DNA from 2 places in the Clostridium hominis genome. Region 1 is predicted to be linked to the other one. Evidence: predicted binding sites of a transcription regulator. Region 1 holds the regulator's gene; the other holds the start of a gene.
The links. Region 1 encodes CtsR, which represses protease genes until heat stress. Its sites were predicted from a motif close to AAGGTCAANNAAGGTCAAAT; they were not measured.

Region 1 (10,218 bases):
GTCAAACTTTATGTCATGTATTAAAAATACTTTGAAAAAAATATTGACTATGATACAATAGAGATGAAATTTAATAAGTGAGGGGGTTTTTTTAATGGCATACGTAATAGAAGACTCATGCGTAAACTGTGGAGCTTGTGCAGCTGAATGTCCAGTTAACGCTATTAGCCAAGGAGATACTCAATTCGTTATAGATGCAGATACTTGTATCGATTGCGGAAACTGTGCAAATGTTTGTCCAGTTGGAGCACCAGTAGCTGAATAGTTGATTGAAAGGGTCACCAAAGTGGTGACTCTTTTTTTAATGCTTTAAAAGCACAGTTAACGGTGTATTATTAGGAAAATCTTTAATATTAATTTCAGAAGTATTTGTGTTAAAAATATTTTTGCATTTAGATATATAGTCTAAGGGACCATTAAAATAAAAATCACAATTATCACATTTATAGCACATTGGTATAATATATTTAGGAGTAAGTAGCTCTGATAATTTATAACTTTCACTACCATTTAAACAGATATTTCCACCAATAGGAAGAAATAGAACATCTACATTTTTCAATGTATTTATTATTTCAGCATTAAGAAAATGTCCTAAATAGCCAAGGTGACATAGTCTTAACCCATCTATTTCATAAAGGTATATATAGTTTTTACCACGTTTTAATCCTTCAACAGCATCACTATATGATAAATAACCTTTAATCTTAATATTATTTTCACTATAAATTTCATCACGTGTGACTATCTTAGCACCATATTTACTTAAATCAAAGTTACTTATTTTATGAAAATCCTTGCTAAATGTTATTATATCAACAGTAGTATCTAAATCTAAAAGTTCTAATGGAGTAAAGGGGTCTATAAGAATTTTTTTTGATAAAGATGTTTTTATTAAAAAAGTACTATTTCCTAGCCATTTAATCTGCACTTGTTATCACATCCTAAAATCTTGTTTAACATCTATATTTTAAGAGTATTGACTAAATAAAACCTAAATATTACAGAAATTAAATGAATTTTATTTAAAAGGGAAAACTTTAAAGATAGACACTTAAAAAATATTTGTATATAATTAAAGTCAAAGAAAGTCAAAGATGTTTAGGAAGGTGTTTTTATGGCAAGAATATCAGATGTTATAGCTGAATTTATAAATAATATGCTAGAAGAGAAAAGTAGCAAGGAAATAATAATTCAGAGAAACGATTTAGCTGATAAATTTAATTGTGCCCCATCACAAATCAACTACGTATTGACTACTAGGTTTAGCCATGAAAGAGGTTATATTATAGAGAGTAGAAGAGGCGGAGGCGGGTATATAGTAATTAAGAAAATATCACATGATAATAATGAAAAAATTGCTATGATGCTTAACGAATCTATTGGTAGAAGTATTACTTATCAAGGAGCATTATCTTTAGTTCACTACTTATTAGAATTAAGCTTAGTAACTGAAAGGGAATGTGAGCTTATAAAAATGTCTGTTAACGATAGGAATTTAACATCAGTGGAAGATAAAAATAAAGTTAGAGCAGATATATTAAGGGGTATGATGGCTGTTATTTTATCATAGTAATTAATATAAATTTAAATTTAATAGTTAATTAATTAAATTTTATATAAATTATAACCTAGGGTATGGAGGTATAAGAATGATATTTGGGAGGTTTACTGAAAGAGCACAAATAGTTCTGATAGAAGCACAGCAAGAGTCTCAAAAGTTTAAGCATGGGTATATAGGAACTGAACATGTACTTTTAGGGATATTAAAAGAAAATGGGTATGCTAGTCAATTATTAACTACTAAAGGATTAACTATAGATAAGGTTAGAAGTCTTACAGAAGAGTATTTAGGCTTTGGAGATGAAGAGATATTATCAGGAGATATATTATTAACTCCTAGAACAAAAAGATTATTTGATGATAGCTTAGAGGTAGCAAGAAAATATGGTCAAAATTTTATTACTCCAGAGCATATTTTATTATCTTTAATTAACGATGGTGAAGGTGTAGCTTATGCAATACTTACAAGTTGTAAAGCTGATATTAACTCAATGAAAGATGATGTAGAGAAATATATCACGGGAAGTGAATTAAAAGAAGTTAAAAAGACTCCTTCAAAAGAAAAGAAGAGTAATAAAACACCTATGTTAGATCAATACAGCAGAGATTTAACTCAATTAGCAAAGGATCAAAAATTGGATCCTGTCGTAGGAAGAGATAGTGAGACACAAAGAGTTTTAGAGATTTTATGTAGAAGAGTTAAAAATAATCCATGTTTAATTGGTGAACCAGGTGTTGGAAAGACTGCAGTAATAGAAGGATTAGCTCAAAGAATAATTTTAGGTGATATTCCAGAAAGTCTAAAAGATAAAAGGATTTTAACTTTAGATATAACTGCTATGGTTGCTGGGGCTAAATATAGAGGAGAATTTGAAGATAGATTAAAGAAAATTATGGCTGAATTACGTCAGGAAGAGGACATAATTGTATTTATAGATGAAATACACACTATAGTTGGAGCTGGAGGAGCTGAAGGGGCAATAGACGCATCTAATATTTTAAAACCTGCATTAGCAAGAGGGGAAATAAAGTGTATTGGTGCAACTACTATAGATGAGTATAGAAAGCATATAGAAAAAGATGCAGCATTAGAAAGAAGATTTCAACCAGTAAATATTGATGAGCCATCTCCAGAGGATACTTTACAGATATTATTTGGACTAAGAGATAAATATGAAGCACATCACAAAGTTAAGATAACCGACGAAGCATTAAAAATGGCAGTTAGTTTAGGAGAAAGATATATAAATGATAGGTATATGCCAGATAAGGCAATAGACTTAATTGATGAAGCGGCAGCAAAGGTAAGAATATCTAAGCTAACATTGCCACCTGAAATAAAGGAAAAAGAAGTAGCTATAGAAAAAGCTATAAATGAAAAAGAGGATGCCATAAAAAATCAAGATTTTGAAAAAGCTGCTAATCTAAGAGATAAAGAAAAGCAGTTAAGAGACGAGTTTTATGAAATTCAAAATAGATGGAACACAAAGAATTGTTCTGAAGTTTATCTTGTAGATGAAGAAGATGTAGCTAAAGTAGTATCAACTTGGACTAAGGTTCCTATAGCACGACTTACAGAAAAGGAATCAGATAGACTTATACATTTAGAAGATATATTAAAAGAGAAGGTTATCGGTCAAGATGATGCAATAAGTGCTATATCAAGAGCTGTAAAGAGAGCAAGAATTGGACTTAAGGATCCTAATAGGCCTATAGGAACTTTTATATTCTGTGGACCAACAGGAGTTGGAAAGACAGAGTTATCAAAAGCTTTAGCTGAATCTATGTTTGGTAATATGAATAATCTTATACGATTAGATATGTCAGAATATATGGAGAAGCATTCAGTTTCAAGACTTATAGGATCACCACCAGGATATATAGGATATGATGAAGGTGGGCAACTATCAGAGGCTGTTAGAAGAAAACCTTATTCTGTCGTATTATTAGACGAAATTGAAAAGGCACATCCAGATATATTTAATATTTTACTTCAAATTATGGAGGATGGAAGATTAACAGATAGTAAAGGGAAAATGATTAATTTTAAGAATACTATAATTATAATGACTTCCAATGTAGGTGCTGAAAATATTAAAAAGCAAAAACAAGTTGGATTTGCATCAAATCAAGATAATGGTAAAGCAGAATATGAAAAAATGAACGAAGTAATTCAAAGTGCATTGAAAAAAGAATTTAGACCAGAATTTTTAAATAGATTAGATGAAATAATAATCTTTAATCAACTAAATGAAGAAAGTATATTAAAAATAGTTGATATTATGATAAGTGAAACAATGGGAAGATTAAAGGAAAAAAATATATTTATCGACTATGATAAAGACTTAAGCAAATTTATTGCTGAGAAAAATAAAGAAAAAGATTTTGGTGCAAGGCCTTTAAGAAGAATAATTACGCGAGAAATAGAAGATAAATTAAGTGATGAAATAATTAAAGGTGATATTGTTGATGGAGATAAACTTCTAATTCAATGTAATGAAGAAGGAATTGAGTTTGCTGTAAATAAAGAGTAAATCATATTTAATATATAAATTTTGTAGATAAGATTGGTTAAATATGGAGATTTAATATTAATGTGAAAAGTAAAAGAAGCTTAAATATAAATTTAGGCTTCTTTTTTGTGGCTAAATTATTAAACATAGAATTATTATAAAAGTAAAATATGTAGGGGAAAATAAATAAGAGATTAATATGGAGGAAGGAAAGTATATGTTTAGTAATTTGATTGGGCAAGAGAGAAAGTTCAGAAATTTAATCAATGGTCAGTGGTGTGATAGTAAGAGTGGGAACTTTATTGACATTAAATCACCAACAGATGGGAAAATAGTTGGAAAGGTTCCAGCAATGACAAAGGATGAGGTAAATGAAGTGATTGTGGCAGCACAAAAGGCTCATAACCAGTGGAGGGATATTCCTATAAATGAAAAAGCAAAAATTCTTTATAAAGCTGCTGATATATTGCAGGAAAGAATAAATGATTTAAGTGATATTCTCATAAGGGAAATTGCCAAAGATAAAAAAAGTGCCGAATCTGAAATTAATAGAACCGCTGATTATATAAGATTTACTGCAGATACAGCTAAAAATATATTTGGAGAAACTATAGCAAGCGATAGCTTTCCAGGGTTTGATAGAAGTAAGATATCTGTTGTAACTAGAGAGTCTATGGGAGTAGTACTTGCAATATCTCCATTTAATTATCCTATAAACTTATCTGCATCAAAAATTGCACCAGCATTAATAGCCGGTAATACTGTGGTTTTAAAACCTGCTACTCAAGGTAGTCTTTGTGGATTATATTTAGCAAAAGTATTTGAAGAGGCAGGAATTCCGGCAGGAGTCTTAAATACGGTAACAGGAAGAGGTAGTGAAATAGGCGATTATATAGTTACTCATCCAGAGATAGATTTTATAAACTTTACAGGAAGTACTGAGATTGGAATGCGAATAGCAAGTATAACAAGTATGGTTCCTTTGTTGATGGAGTTAGGAGGAAAAGATGCAGCAATTGTATTAGAGGATGCAGATCTTGACTTAGCAGCCTCCAATATAGTGGCTGGAGCATATTCTTATTCAGGACAAAGGTGTACTGCTGTTAAAAGAATATTAGTAATTGATAAAGTAGCTGATGAATTAGCAGAAAAGATTAAGAAACACGTATTAGAGCTTAAGGTTGGGAATCCAACTGATGAAGGTGTAACCATAACTCCGTTAATAGATAATAAATCCGCTGACTTTGTTTGGGAGTTAATAGATGATGCACGAGAAAAAGGCGCACATTTATTAGTTGGAGGAAAGAGAGACGGAAATATTATTTATCCAACTTTATTTGATTTTGTTACAGAAGATATGAGATTAGCATGGGAAGAGCCTTTTGGGCCGGTATTACCTATTATTAGAGTAAAGGATAAAGAGGAAGCTATAAAGATAGCAAATGAGTCTGAATATGGATTGCAAGCGTCTGTATTTACTAAAAATATTGATGAAGCCTTTTATATAGCAAAGAAGTTAGAGGTTGGTACTGTTCAAATTAATAATAAACCAGAAAGAGGGCCAGATCATTTCCCATTCTCAGGAGTAAAAGCATCTGGAATAGGTACTCAAGGAATTAAATATTCAATTGAAGCTATGTCTAGGTTGAAGGGAACGATAATTAATTTAAAATGAGAATTAAGAATTAAAATTAATGAAAAAAGCCAGCAATATGCTGGCTTTGATACATTGTAGAAAAATTTTAATTTTATAATACTTAATTATAAAATTAAGCTAATAATTAGATGTTAAGAGCTGTATCGATAGCAGGTTTATCAAAACCTATTATTATAGTTCCGTTTACATCTAGAACAGGGACTCCCATTTGCTTAGATTTCTTTATCATTTCTTCTCTAGCTACCATATCATCTTGAACATTTAATTCTTCGAATTCTACCTCTTTAGATTTTAAATAACTTTTAGCCTTATCACACCAAGGACAAGTATTAGTTGTATAAACTTTAACCATAAGTACCTCCTAAAATAGTAAATTTAATATTAATATATCATATAATATTAATTAGAAATAGTTATTTAATCACATTACTGTTATCTAGGTTAGAATTAATAACCATATTTTCTAAAGAAGAGTCAGTAAAGTTATTAAGAGAATTAGTACTCATGTCTTTTGGCGTATAATCAGATAAAATATTTTTACCGTTCATATTATCATAATAAGATTTTGGAATCATAATAACATCTCCCTAAACTTTTTATAATTAGTATTAGTAAAATTGATAAAAATATACAAAAGATTTTTATCAACTGGTATAGACATCTATAAATCTGCACGTTATAATATGCTTAGGAGGCGATACTATGATTGATAAGAGTAGTCCTATACCAGTATACTTCCAGTTAAAAAATGATTTAGTTAAAAAGATAGCTCAAGGTCTTTGGAAACCTGGAGAATGTATAGCAAGTGAGAGAGAATTATGTGAAATCTACGGTGTAAGTAGAATGACGATAAGACAAGCTATAGGTGAGTTAGTTCAAGAAGGGGTTTTAACTAGATTAAAAGGTAAAGGTACGTTTGTATGTGAACAGACTGTAAAGCAACAAGATATGATGAGTTTTACAGAGATGATAAAGCAAACAGGTAGAGAGTTAAAGACAGAAGTTATTAACTTCGATGTAATAGATACACCAGACGATATGCAAGATATTTTTATGCTTGATAAAGTTTATAAGATTGAGAGAAGAAGAATAGTTGATGGAGAGTGTATAGCAGTTGAGACTGTATTTATACCAGTAGATTATTGCGGGCATATTAATGAAGAGATGCTAAAAGGGTCATTATATAAAATTTTAGAGAATTTTGGATACTCAATAAGCAATTCTACTTCTTCTATAGTAGCAGCAGATATAACAGATGAAGTAAAGGAAAAGTTTAATACTAAAGAAAACTTTCCAGTGCTTAAGATGATAGGTAAAACCTTTGCTAATAAAAATAAATTATTATTTATTGAAGAGGCATTATATAGATCAGATAAATTTACATTACAAGTGAATATTTCACGTAGAGAGGGAGAGATATTATGAAATTAATAGTTACAAAAAATTATGAAGAATTAAGTAAAATAGCAGCAGAGGAGTTTGCTAAAGTTGTAATAGAAAAACCTACAGCAGTTTTAGGATTAGCTACTGGAGGATCACCAATTGGAATGTACAAAGAGCTAATAGCTAAGTGTGAAAATAAGGAATTAGATTTTTCTAAATGTACTTCAATAAATTTAGATGAGTATATAGGATTAAATCCAGAACATGAGCAAAGCTATAGAAACTTTATGAATACAAACTTATTTAATCATATAAATATTGATAAGACTAAGACTTTTGTACCAAATGGTTTAGCAAAGAACTTAGAAGAAGAATGTAAAAACTACGATAATAAGATTGAAGAGCTTGGTGGAATAGATGTTCAATTATTAGGTATCGGTAACAATGGACATATCGCATTTAACGAACCAGGAGATGAGTTATCAGCAGGAACTCATATAATTTCATTAACAGAGAGTACTATAGAGGCAAATGCTAGATTCTTCGATTCAATAGATGAAGTTCCAAGAAAAGCGTTAACTATGGGTCTTGGTGGAATAATGAAAGCTAAAAAAATAATATTAATAGCATCAGGTGAAGGAAAAGCTGAAGCTATTAAAGGGTTATTCTCAGGAAAAATCACTACAGATAATCCAGCTACAATGTTACAAATGCATAGAGATGTAGTAGTTGTTGTTGATGAAGCTGCAGCAAAACTAATAAAATAGTTATAATTTGTAAAAAATCATCGTTAAAATTATTAACGATGATTTTTTGTATTTTATATATTTTTTTATTTTAATTATGATATATTAGAAAGAGTGAAATAAGTTAAGAATACTTATATATAAGTATAATAGAAGTGGTGAATCGGTATGGCAAAAATAAAAACAGTTTATGTGTGTAAGGATTGTGGGTATGAAACACCAAAGTGGTTAGGAAAATGTCCAGATTGCAACAATTGGAACACCTTTGAGGAAGAAGTAGTTCAAGCTAAAAGCACAAGTAAAGCTGTAACTACATCAAGAACACCTAAGAAGGCAGCAAAGAAACTTACAGAAGTAACGTCTAGTAAAAGCGATAGAATAGTTACAGGAATTAATGAGTTTGACAGAGTTATGGGTGGTGGAATAGTAAGAGATTCTATTACTATAATTACGGCTAGACCAGGTGCTGGAAAGTCAACCTTATTATTACAAGTTGCTGATTGTATAGCTAAGAAAGGGCATAAGGTTATATATGCATCAGGAGAAGAAAGCGATAGTCAAATAAAGAATAGAGCTGATAGAATATTAGATAATATAAATGAAAATATATGGGTAGTTCAAGAAACTAGTTTAGATAATGTTGTTGATTCTATAGAAGAGATAGATCCAGATTTAATTATTATAGATAGTATCCAGACATTTACTATGGAAGGATATTTACCTGCAAGAGCTGGTTCTCCAACTCAAACTATGGAATGTGCTAACGAATTATTAAGAGTTGCTAAAAATGATAAGAGACAAAGAGCTGTTATAATAGTTGGACAAATGACAAAAGCAGATGAGCTCGCTGGACTTAGGGCTTTAGAACATTTAGTGGATACTGTACTTATAATAGAAGCTGATAGCGATGAAGAGCTAAGAGGACTTGTAAGTTCAAAAAATAGATTTGGAAGTACTGGAGAAACAGGATTTTTTCAAATGACTGAAAAAGGTATGATGTCTATAGATAATCCATCTGAATTTTTTATGACCAAAAGGGATGAGGGAGAATTAGTATCAGGAAGTACATTAACAGTTATTAAGGAAGGATCAAGACCTATAATAACAGAAATAGAAAGTTTAGTATCAAAGACGTTTACCCCTTATCCAACTAGGATAGGAGAAACTTTAGGAAAAGATAAATTAAATACACTAATATCTATTCTTGAACAAAGAGGTGGAATAAATCTTTACGATAAAAATGTAATAATAAAAACCACTGGTGGAATGAGAATTAGAGAGCAAGGTATTAATTTAGCAGTAATAATGAGTATAGTATCTTCGGTTAAGCAAAAAGGAATAGAAGGAAATATTGCTTTTATTGCTGATGTAGGATTAACTGGAGAGCTTAAAAAAGTGCCTTCTTTAGAAAGTAGAGTTAAAGAGCTTGCTAGAATGGGATTCAAGAGAGTATATGTAGCAAAAGATTCTTTTTCTAAAGGAACTGTATTTAAAGGAATAGATGTTATAGCATTAAAAACTCTAAATGATGTAATATTCCATGTCTATAGGTAATAAGTAATAGGGATTTATAATAATATAATTAATAATTAGGTGAGTATAATGAGGATAAAGGAAGATAATGAAATTAAAAATATACTTAAATTAGTTAGTCCAGGAACAAGCTTAAGAGAGGGATTAGATAATATTTTAAGAGCTAAAACTGGTGGACTAATAATAATTGGTGATAATGAAAATGTAATGAAGCTAGTTGATGGTGGATTTAATATTAATTCAGAATACACTCCTGCATATGTGTATGAATTAGCAAAAATGGATGGAGCAATTGTTATAAGTGGAGATCTAAAAAAGATAGTATGTGCTAATGCTCAACTTATTCCAGACTCAACGATAGCTACATTTGAAACTGGAACTAGACATAGAACGGCTCAACGAATAGCAAGACAAACAGGAACTCTTGTTATAGCAATTTCGCAAAGAAGAAACATAATTACAATATATAAAGGCGATTTAAAATACATACTTCAAGATAGTAGCGTTATTTTAGCAAGAGCTAATCAAGCAATACAAACTCTAGAAAAGTATGTTAATGTATTAGAAAAAGTTATTAATAACTTAAACATTCTTGAGTTTCAGGATTTAACTACGTTATTTGATGTAACTACAGCTATTCAAAGAACAGAAATGGTAATGAGAATAGTTGAAGAGATTAAAAAGTATATAGTTGAATTAGGAAATGAAGGAAGACTTATTTCCATGCAACTTAATGAGTTAATAAAATATATTGAGAGAGATGGAATACTTCTAATAAAAGATTATTGTAATGATCAAGCTGATGGCGATGAAATATATAAAG
Region 2 (10,218 bases), on a different contig from region 1:
TTTATGCAATTAATAATATCTCAATACTATGAAATATATATAAAAAATGAAATAAGAGAAAATACACTGATTTATTATAAGGATATGGCTACATTTTTTATGACAATAAAAGAATATTATGAGGCTATAAATTATTATGATAAAATACTTGAAATGTTAAAAGAAGATAATCTTTCAGATAGTGATGACTATATACGTGCATCTTTTAATCAAGGTATTTGTTATATGGAAATTGGTGAAATAGAAAAATCTTATTCGTTAGTTGGAAATATTATTAATAAGATAGAATACATAGAAGACATAATTTTAAAGGGGCTTATTTATCATATTTTTGCATGTCTTAGTATATTATCATATAGCATTAATACAGAGAAATATATTAAACTTTCTTATGAATACTTAGAAAGTGATAGAAGTTATTTATCTAAGATTAAGTCAAGGATAGGTAGATATTATTATCAAGTTGGAAATGCTGAAAATGGGAAACAAGAGACATTAGATGCAATGAAAATATCCTGTGAAGGTGAAAGTAATGAATACATAGATGTTTTAATAGATTGTGTTGAAACTTTCTATACTTATAAGGAATATGAAATAGCAGATGAAATGATAGATAAAGCCTTAAATCTGTCTATTTGCTCCGAGGATACAAGTTTAATTGAGAGAGCATATTATTTAAAAGGTATGATTTTACAAAGACAAGGATTATATAGGCAGGCAGAAACATATATGAATATTTCTACTGATTACTTTTTAAAGTCTGCTAATGATGAAGATACATATAAAAGATATACTGAAATGGCAGAGCTATATTATAATATAGGAGAGCCTAGAGAAGCTATAAAATATTTTACTTTAGCAATGAATTTGGAGAAAAATTAATATTAAAATAAGGGCTACTCAGTTGAATAGCCCTTTATTATGTCAAAAAAATATTATTCAATTAAAATTAGTGAAAAAGATTATATATTTGAATCCATAGAGCCCACTTGCTTTTTGATTCACTTAACAACATTGAATTGAAGAATAAACCTCTCATATAAAACATCCTTTCAAAATTCTTTATATTTATATTATATACGAAAGGCTTAAACATAAATATTCACATCGATGTTCAACTTAAAGGTACAATTAGGTTATTATTCTTTAAAAGTTATATATGGAAAACACAAAAATAACATATAAATGTACTGTTAATGTGCTATTTTATGTTTTTTAGAACAATAAGTTTAGCTCCGTACCCCTTTAATTCTGTAATTATATTTAAAACTAGACTCTTTTTTGAATATTTAAATTCTATTTTAGGATAAGAGGCCTTATATAAAATCTCTTTTTCTTCTTTATTTAATCTATCTGGAGATCCCATAGATAGCCAATAATTATAAGATGAACCTATCTTTTCGTTAATTTCATAAGTTGTAATTCTAGTATCATTTTTTAAGTTTACTATGTTAAGAGAAAATTTCTTTTCAAAGGATTTTTTTAATCCCTTACTTGAGTAAACATCTTCATAATTAGCTAATGTATCTATATCATTTCCATGCGAATATAAAAGTATTGCATACTCATCATCGCTTTTAGTTACTATGTAACCATCGTCAATTGATACAATTTCACTTCCTAATTTACTTAAAAGATAATAAGCATAATAAGAAGGTTTTTTTATTGCCATATCATTAATAAGGCCTGGAGCACCGATAAAGACCTCATTTGTTATGTTCATAGCTTTCTCTAAAACATCAAAAGCCCTTAAAAAGTTTAGATGCTTTTCTTTTAAAACAGTATTATGAATAATATATGGTAACATATATGCGGTATCATAAATAGGGTTTAAAGAGTTTATTGAGAAAAATGTTTCTTCTTGAACTTCAAGATCATAATTATCAGTTATAAATGACTTTAAGCCCTCTTTAATATCTGTAGATAAATCTGATGAAAATTGAAAGCAAAAATCAGCTATATCAAAATAATCTATTTGAGAAAAATAATCTATGAAACTAGTAAGTATATTTTTATATTTTTCTAGTGAATACTCTATTGAATCTAAGAGGATTAAAGGTTTTAGAGATATATCTGTTAAAAATTCTAAAACCGCCTTAGCTTTATTCCAATTATAAAATTCAGAATCTATAAATACTCCCATATCGTTATGAAACATTTTTTCAAGTCTACCGTAATCAAAATGTATTTCATCTTGTATTTCTTCTAGTATATCTTTATTATCTTCAATTAATAAATCGAAAGCCTCACCTATATTTATTATATGACCAAAGTCTGGATTAAATATCTTTAATGTCTCATCCATATCTATATGAATATTCCATAACTTATTTTCAAAGTTATATCTATTATATTTTTCTAAAGTATGAGATAAAGATTCTAATGATTCATTTAAAGGCAAAGGATAAAGAACTTTTTCAAGTTCAAATTCTTTTTCTGTAAGAGAAAATTTCTTTCTATATTGAAGAGGAGTACAGTTATAGTACTCTTTAAAGTTTTTATTATAATATCTTACATGGGAAAAACCTACTTCATCAGAAATTTCTGAAATACTTATATCACTATCTAATAAAAGTTTTATTGATTCTTCAACACGAGTTTGGTTTATTAAGTCTGTAAAACTAGACCCGGTTGCGTATTTTATTTCGTGAGAAAGATAGTGTGGACTTAAAAATTCTTTTTTAGCAATATCTTTTAAGGTAATATTATTATTATAATTATTGAATATATATTTTGAAATTCTATGATACCTATCTAATTGTTCTGTTTTTTCCTTAAGCTCTTCTTTCTCAGTAGTTAAGTAATGAAAATTATTTATTAAATGATATAGTAAATTAATTAAAATATCTTCAATTTCCTCGTCGTAATCTTCAAGTTTTTGAACGTATTCACATAGAAGTTTAGCTAAAAACCCTTTAAGCTCATCATATTCCTCACCAACTTGATTAGATGTAGATGTTGTATAGAAAAATACATTTTTAATATCTTTATAATATTTTTCAAAAAAGCTTGGGTCTATATTGAAAATTAAGATTTTATTATCTTCTTTGCTATAAAATTTATGTGCCTCGTCTACATTTATAATTTCTACTTCCTTTTCATTAAGAGTAAAGGAATCAGAATCAATTGTTATCTCTATGGAACCTTTTATCACATATACGATTTCAATAGAATTATGCCAGTGTATTGGATAATTTCTAATATTAAAATATGATACTTTAATTGGTAAATCTAATGGATAACTTATAAATTCCCTTCTCAAAATCTCACCTCAGATTCTTATAAGTTTTTATTATGATACTTATTATACCAATAACTAGGTATAAAAACAAAAGGGGGAGAAATATTAATGGAATAGTTACAAATGAATATATTAATTATTATTATGATTTTATTGGTAAAAAATAAAAATGAAAAATATATAAATTTACTTTGACTTTCTTTGACTTTTGTATTATTATTTTATTAAAGGTAAAAACATTAAATGAGGTGAGTAGAATATGAACGTTGAAAAAATGACATTAAGAGTACAACAAGCATTGAATGATGCTAATTTAACGGCTGTTAAGCACAATCATCAACAAATTGAAATAATTCATCTGTTCTCTGCTCTAGTAGAACAAGAGGATGGATTAATACCAAACATCTTTACTAAGATGGGAATAAATATAAAAATGATGAAGTATGATATAGATCAGGCTTTAAGTAACATGCCTAAAGTAACTGGCGAGGGAGCTAACAATTCATCAGTTTATATAACAAGACAAGTAGAAGAAGTTTTAGTAAAAGCAGATTCAATAGCTAAAGATTTTAAAGATTCTTATATAAGTGTAGAACATTTAATGTTAGCTATTATGGGTGTAGATAAAAACGGGTCAACAAAGAGAATATTAGAAAAATACAATGTAAATAAAGATAGTTTTATGAAGGTTCTATCAGAGGTGAGAGGAAGTCAGAGAGTAGATACACAAGATCCAGAAGGAACTTATGATGCTTTAGCAAAGTATGGTACAAATTTAGTAGAACTTGCAAGAAATCATAAGCTTGATCCTGTAATAGGAAGAGATGAAGAAATAAGAAGGGCAGTTAGAATACTTTCTAGAAGGACTAAGAATAATCCAGTATTAATCGGTGAACCTGGAGTAGGTAAAACAGCTATAGTTGAAGGATTAGCTAATAGAATAGTTAATGGAGATGTACCAGAAGGATTAAAAGATAAGATCATATTTTCGCTAGATATGGGAGCTTTAATTGCTGGTGCTAAATATAGAGGTGAATTTGAAGAAAGATTAAAGGCTGTTTTAAAAGAAGTTCAAAGTAGTGAAGGCAGAATAATTCTGTTTATTGATGAAATTCATACCATAGTTGGAGCAGGCAAAACAGATGGTGCTATGGATGCAGGTAACTTAATTAAGCCATTGCTTGCTAGGGGGGAATTACACTGTATAGGAGCTACGACTTTTGATGAGTATAGACAGTATATTGAAAAAGATAAAGCTCTAGAAAGAAGATTTCAGCCTGTTATAGTTAATGAACCAACTGTAGAAGATGCAATATCAATATTAAGAGGCTTAAAAGAAAGATTTGAAATTCATCATGGAGTAAGAATCCAAGATTCGGCTATAGTTGCTGCTGCAAAGCTTTCAGATAGATATATTTCAGATAGATATTTACCAGATAAAGCTATAGATTTAATTGATGAAGCTGGGGCTATGATAAGAACTGAAATTGATTCATTGCCAGCAGAGCTTGATGAAGTTAGAAGAAAGCTTATTCAAATAGAAATAGAAAAAGAAGCATTATCAAGGGAAAAAGATGAAGGTTCTAAAAAGAAACTTTTGGTACTAGAAAAAGAGTATGCAGAGCTTAAAGCTAAAAATGATGAAATGACTGCTAAGTTTGAAAGAGAAAAGGGAGCTATTGAAAAGTTGAAGGATTTAAAGTCTAAACTTGATACAGCAAGAGGAGAACTTGAAGCAGCTCAAAGAGCTTATGATTATAATAAAGCAGCTCAGATTCAGTATAGTGATATACCTAAGCTAGAAGAAGCTATAAAGCTTATGGAAGTAGAAGTAAAGGAAAATTACGAAGGAGCTTTATTGAAAGAGGAAGTTACTGAAGAGGAAGTATCACAAATTCTTTCAAGATGGACTGGTATTCCTGTAAGTAATCTTTTAGAAGGTGAAAGAGAAAAATTATTAAGATTAGAAGATGAAATGAGTAAGAGAGTAATAGGTCAAGAGGAAGCCGTTACTTCCGTAACATCAGCTATTTTACGAGCAAGAGCTGGACTTAAAGATGAGAATAGACCTATAGGTTCTTTTATCTTCTTAGGGCCTACTGGGGTAGGTAAAACAGAGCTAGCAAAAACATTAGCTAGAAACCTTTTTGATTCTGAGGATAATATTATAAGAATAGATATGTCAGAATATATGGAAAAGCATACTGTATCTAGATTAGTTGGAGCGCCTCCAGGATATGTAGGTTATGATGAAGGTGGTCAATTAACAGAAGCTGTTAGAAGAAAACCATATAGTGTTATATTATTTGATGAAATTGAAAAAGCTCATGAAGATGTATTTAATATATTCTTACAAATATTAGATGATGGTAGATTAACAGATAACAAAGGTAAGACTGTAGATTTTAAAAATACTATAATCATAATGACATCTAATATTGGAAGCAGCTATCTTTTAGAAAATACTTCGGAAGATACTGTAGAGCCTCAAGTAAGAGAAGCTGTAATGAATGAAATGAAGATGAGATTTAAACCAGAGTTCTTAAACAGAGTTGACGATATAATAATGTTTAAGCCTTTAAGTGAAAATGGCATTACTAAGATTATTGATATATTCTTAAGAGAAGTATCAAATAGATTAAAGGATAAAAATATAACTCTAGAAATAACTCCGGAAGCTAAACATATTATGGCTCAAGAAGGATATGATCCTGTATATGGGGCTAGACCTTTAAAGAGATATATTCAAAATACTCTAGAAAATAAGCTTGCTAGAAAGATTATTGCAGGAGAGATAACTTATGGTTCAAATGTTATAATCCATGGAGAAAATGATCAAATTGTAATTAATATTAAGCAAGACTAACTTTAAAATAAGAAGCTGTGATTAATCGCAGTTTCTTATTTTTTTTTTTTTTTTTTTTTTTTTTGTGTGTGTAAAATTTTAGATTATTTATATATGATATATTTAAAATTTATGATAGAATTATTTTTTGTGATAATTATTATTAATGGGGTGAAAAGAAGTGCTTTATAAAGAAGAGATAAAAAAAATTGTAGTTATAATTATAGGTGCTTTAATTTTTTGTTTAGGAGTTAATTTATTTATAGTTCCAGTTGGTTTATATAATGGAGGAGTTGTAGGTATATCTCAAATTATACGTACATTAATAGGAAATTATATATCCATACCAAATAATTTTGATATATCAGGTATTATTAACTTTTTATTAAATATACCGTTATTATTTATAGCTTATAAAAGTATTTCTAAAAAGTTTTTTGTTAGAACGGTAGTAAGTATAGTTTTTCAGACAGTATTCTTTTCAATTATAGCAATACCTGTAGTGCCAATAATTGATGATAGATTAACAGCTTGTTTAATTGGAGGAATAATAACAGGAACAGGTATTGGAATTACATTAAAGGCTGGTGGGTCTGGTGGTGGAATAGATATACTAGGCGTTTATTTTGCTAAGAAGTATTCAGAATTTAGTGTAGGAAAGTTAGGAATGATAATAAATGCAATTATTTATGGAGGTTGTGCAGTTTTATTTGAATTACCAACAGCGATATATTCTATCATTTATACTACATTTTTTGGCTTGATAGTAGATAAGATTCACTATCAAAATATTAATACTACGGCTATGATATTTACTAAAGAGAATGACATCGATAAAAGAATTATGAGTGAAATTGGACGAGGAGTAACATTATGGCATGGATATGGAGCTTATACAGGAGAAGATACTTTGATTTTAGTAACTGTTATATCTAAATATGAAATTGGACAACTTAGAAAAATTGTTAACGAAAGTGATGAAAAGGCTTTTATAATTTTTAATGAAGGCATGAATGTAGTAGGTAACTTTGAAAAAAGATTATAGATAAAAGTTGTTTAAATACCTTTATAAGGCGTTGTTAGACATATATGTTTAACGATGCCTTATTTATATAAAAATATTAATACTTAATATGCAACATATTATTGCTATTGCATATTATGTATTATGACTAACAGATAGTGAGAATTTTCTTTCGAAGTAATTAAATGAAGAGAGTTTTGCATTATTAGTTAAAATCATAAAATACGGAGGAGAAGTTATGAGTAATTCAGGCAATGAATATTATACTGAAGAATATAGTGGATGTTATAATGATAAACACGTACACGAATTTACAGGAAGTACAAAGTTAGCAGAGAATGGTGAAGATAGACATAACCATCGTACTGCAGGAATAACAGGAGAAGCTAAGTATTTAGAAAATGGACGTCACTACCATCTTATAAAAACAAAGACTGACTCTGCCCCAGATGGTCATCATCATCCTATAATGATTAGAACAGGATTAGATATAAAAATTAGAGGAACTGATAAGCATGTTCATGCAATAAAGGGAGCAACTAAAGTAGTAGATCAACATTGTCATAATTTTGAGTTTGCAACTTTAACTGAAAAACCTTTAGAGTAAGAAAATTATATTTATAATAGATTTTGAAGAGAATCGTATAAGTAATAAAAATATAAAAAAATGTTGACAAAGGGTGATAAAGATAATATACTAAATGACGTGGTCAAGAGGTGTACAAAATTATCACCCTTGTTTCATAAGAAAAATGTTATAGTTAGTAGATTTTAGCAAATCGAAAGTTTATAATGTTATTTATGCGTGTTTAGCTCAGCTGGATAGAGCAACGCCCTTCTAAGGCGTGGGCCAGGAGTTCGAATCTCTTAACACGCACCATGTGTAGGGATATCGCCAAGCGGTAAGGCACCGCACTTTGACTGCGGTATTCGTAGGTTCAAATCCTGCTATCCCTGCCATATATGGTTTACTAGCTCAGTCGGTAGAGCACTTGACTTTTAATCAAGGTGTCCGGGGTTCGATTCCCCGGTAAGCCACCAAATGTTATAGAGATAAATTAAAGGATGGTATCAAATGATATCATCCTTTAATTTATGTTTATTTAGTTTTTTCTATTTCATTCCTTGTTCGTATTGTTGAACCATTCTCTTAACCATTTCTCCGCCAACGCTACCGTTTTGCTTTGCAGTTAAGTCGCCGTTGTAATCGCTTAGTGGAACTCCTAATTCGTTTGCAACTTCTTTCTTAAATTGAGCTAATCCGTTTTTTGCTTCTGGAACTAATTTTTGTGCCATAATATTATCTCCTTTATATTTTAGTATTTGTAAAGTGTATCTCACTTTACAATAATATTTTGCGTATTTCAATCTTTAATAAACTATAATATTAAAGGGAAAAAAGGTAAAAGAAATAAATTGGGGTACAAAATGGTAGAAGAGTTTTTGCAGTAAAAAAATAAGATACCCTCTAAGAGGATATCTTATTTTTTTATTCAGTTTTTCTTATTTCATTCCTTGTTCGTATTGTTGAACCATTCTTTTAACCATTTCTCCACCAACGCTACCGCATTGTTTTGAAGTAAGGTCTCCGTTGTAATCTGTGAAAGGAACGCCCATTTCGTTAGCTACTTCGTTCTTAAATTTTGCCAATCCGTTTTTAGCTTCTGGAACTAGTTTTTGTGACATACTAGACCCTCCTTAATAAATTAAAATTTTATTTTTGTAAAGCTTGTTTGCTTTACAGTAGTATTTTGCGTAGAAAAGACTTTAATAAACTATAAAAAAGTGTCCAAAATAGGAAAAACTAATAGGGAAATGAATAAAATGGCTTTAATAAAAAAATGTGATAAATATTGAAAAAATATAGATGCTGTTATATATTTTATATAACAAGTAAAGTGAGAGGTGAAGTAATGTTACTTAAAATAGATTTTGATTCAGATATACCTATATATAATCAAATCAAGACAGAGATAATAAAGGGAATTGCTAGAGGTGAAATAGAAGAAGGGGAAATATTACCTTCTGTAAGAGGATTAGCGTCAGATATAGAAGTTAATATGCATACTGTTAATAAAACATACAACATTTTAAAAGATGAAGGCTATATAAAAATTGATAGAAGAAAAGGCGCTTTCATAAGCTTAAATTTAGAAGAGTCAAATAATAAGTTTAAAAGAAATTTTGAAGAAGAATTAGAGTATTATATTGCAGAGTGTTGCAACAGAGGAATATCTAAAGATGATATAAATAAGATTATAGATGAAAAATATGGTTTGTTTAAGGAGAAGAAATAAGATGGAAGATTTAATTAAATATTTTATATTTCCTTTTATTACAGTAACACTATATATTCAAGTGTTTAATTTAAATAGATTTTCTAATAATGGCATATATTTTGGAGTTAGAGTTCCGCTAGAATATAAAAATGATATAGATATATTAAGATTAGAAAAGAAATATAAAAAGGAAAATATTGTTTTTGTATTACCATTAATAATATTATTAAATATATTATATATTTTTAATATAAAGATGTGGTTGCTTTTAACATATACATTTATATCTATTGGAATTACACAAATATTACCGATAATATATTGGAAAAAGATGAAGAGAATTAAAAATGAAAGAGGTTGGAAGGTATTAAGCAAGAATGTAATTATTGTTGAAACTGGATTAAGACAACCTAAAAAAAACTCGAGGATAAAAGCTTTGGAGACCAAGCATTATTTAATTCTTTTAATTATACCGTTTGTAATAAGTATATTAACACTAATAAATTACAATAAATTACCTGAACTAATTCCTGTTCATTATAATGCTGCAGGAGTTGTAGATAAAGTAGTTGAAAAAGGGACAACAGCGGCATATATGAATTTAGCAGGTATACCTTTTATGCTAGTTTTGATGATATTTTTCTTTGTGCTTATAAATAAAATTACAGTAAACTCTAAATCGGATTTGTTTAGTGGAAAGATTAAAGGGACAATAGAGAAAAAGCTTTTGTTTAAAAAGTATATTTCTATATTCACTTGGATTTTAGCTTTAGAGACTTTAATTATAATGTCGCTTCCTCAAGTTTCTATATTATTTGATTTAGGTACT

Region 2: clpB (ATP-dependent chaperone ClpB) is a predicted target of CtsR. The motif match lies at 3,431-3,450, and genes of this name have one in related genera.

The regions. Positions count from the first base shown of each region.
Region 1 covers NZ_JACOOO010000047.1:7,114-17,331, forward strand. The annotation lists gene fdxA (4Fe-4S ferredoxin) at 95-265, shown strand; gene H8S20_RS18610 (MBL fold metallo-hydrolase) at 302-931, opposite strand; gene H8S20_RS18615 (CtsR family transcriptional regulator) at 1,118-1,573, shown strand; gene H8S20_RS18620 (ATP-dependent Clp protease ATP-binding subunit) at 1,653-4,097, shown strand; gene H8S20_RS18625 (NADP-dependent glyceraldehyde-3-phosphate dehydrogenase) at 4,294-5,751, shown strand; gene H8S20_RS18630 (glutaredoxin family protein) at 5,858-6,085, opposite strand; gene H8S20_RS18635 (hypothetical protein) at 6,147-6,308, opposite strand; gene H8S20_RS18640 (GntR family transcriptional regulator) at 6,436-7,158, shown strand; gene nagB (glucosamine-6-phosphate deaminase) at 7,155-7,883, shown strand; gene radA (DNA repair protein RadA) at 8,031-9,416, shown strand; gene disA (DNA integrity scanning diadenylate cyclase DisA) at 9,465-10,218, shown strand, end outside.
Region 2 covers NZ_JACOOO010000033.1:56,331-66,548, reverse strand. The annotation lists gene H8S20_RS14465 (helix-turn-helix domain-containing protein) at 1-882, shown strand, start outside; gene H8S20_RS14460 (helix-turn-helix domain-containing protein) at 1,202-3,262, opposite strand; gene clpB (ATP-dependent chaperone ClpB) at 3,501-6,107, shown strand; gene H8S20_RS20510 (YitT family protein) at 6,268-7,131, shown strand; gene H8S20_RS14445 (YmaF family protein) at 7,349-7,717, shown strand; tRNA gene H8S20_RS14440 (tRNA-Arg) at 7,914-7,990, shown strand; tRNA gene H8S20_RS14435 (tRNA-Gln) at 7,996-8,070, shown strand; tRNA gene H8S20_RS14430 (tRNA-Lys) at 8,076-8,151, shown strand; gene H8S20_RS14425 (alpha/beta-type small acid-soluble spore protein) at 8,224-8,406, opposite strand; gene H8S20_RS14420 (alpha/beta-type small acid-soluble spore protein) at 8,614-8,796, opposite strand; gene H8S20_RS14415 (GntR family transcriptional regulator) at 9,024-9,407, shown strand; gene H8S20_RS14410 (DUF5808 domain-containing protein) at 9,409-10,218, shown strand, end outside.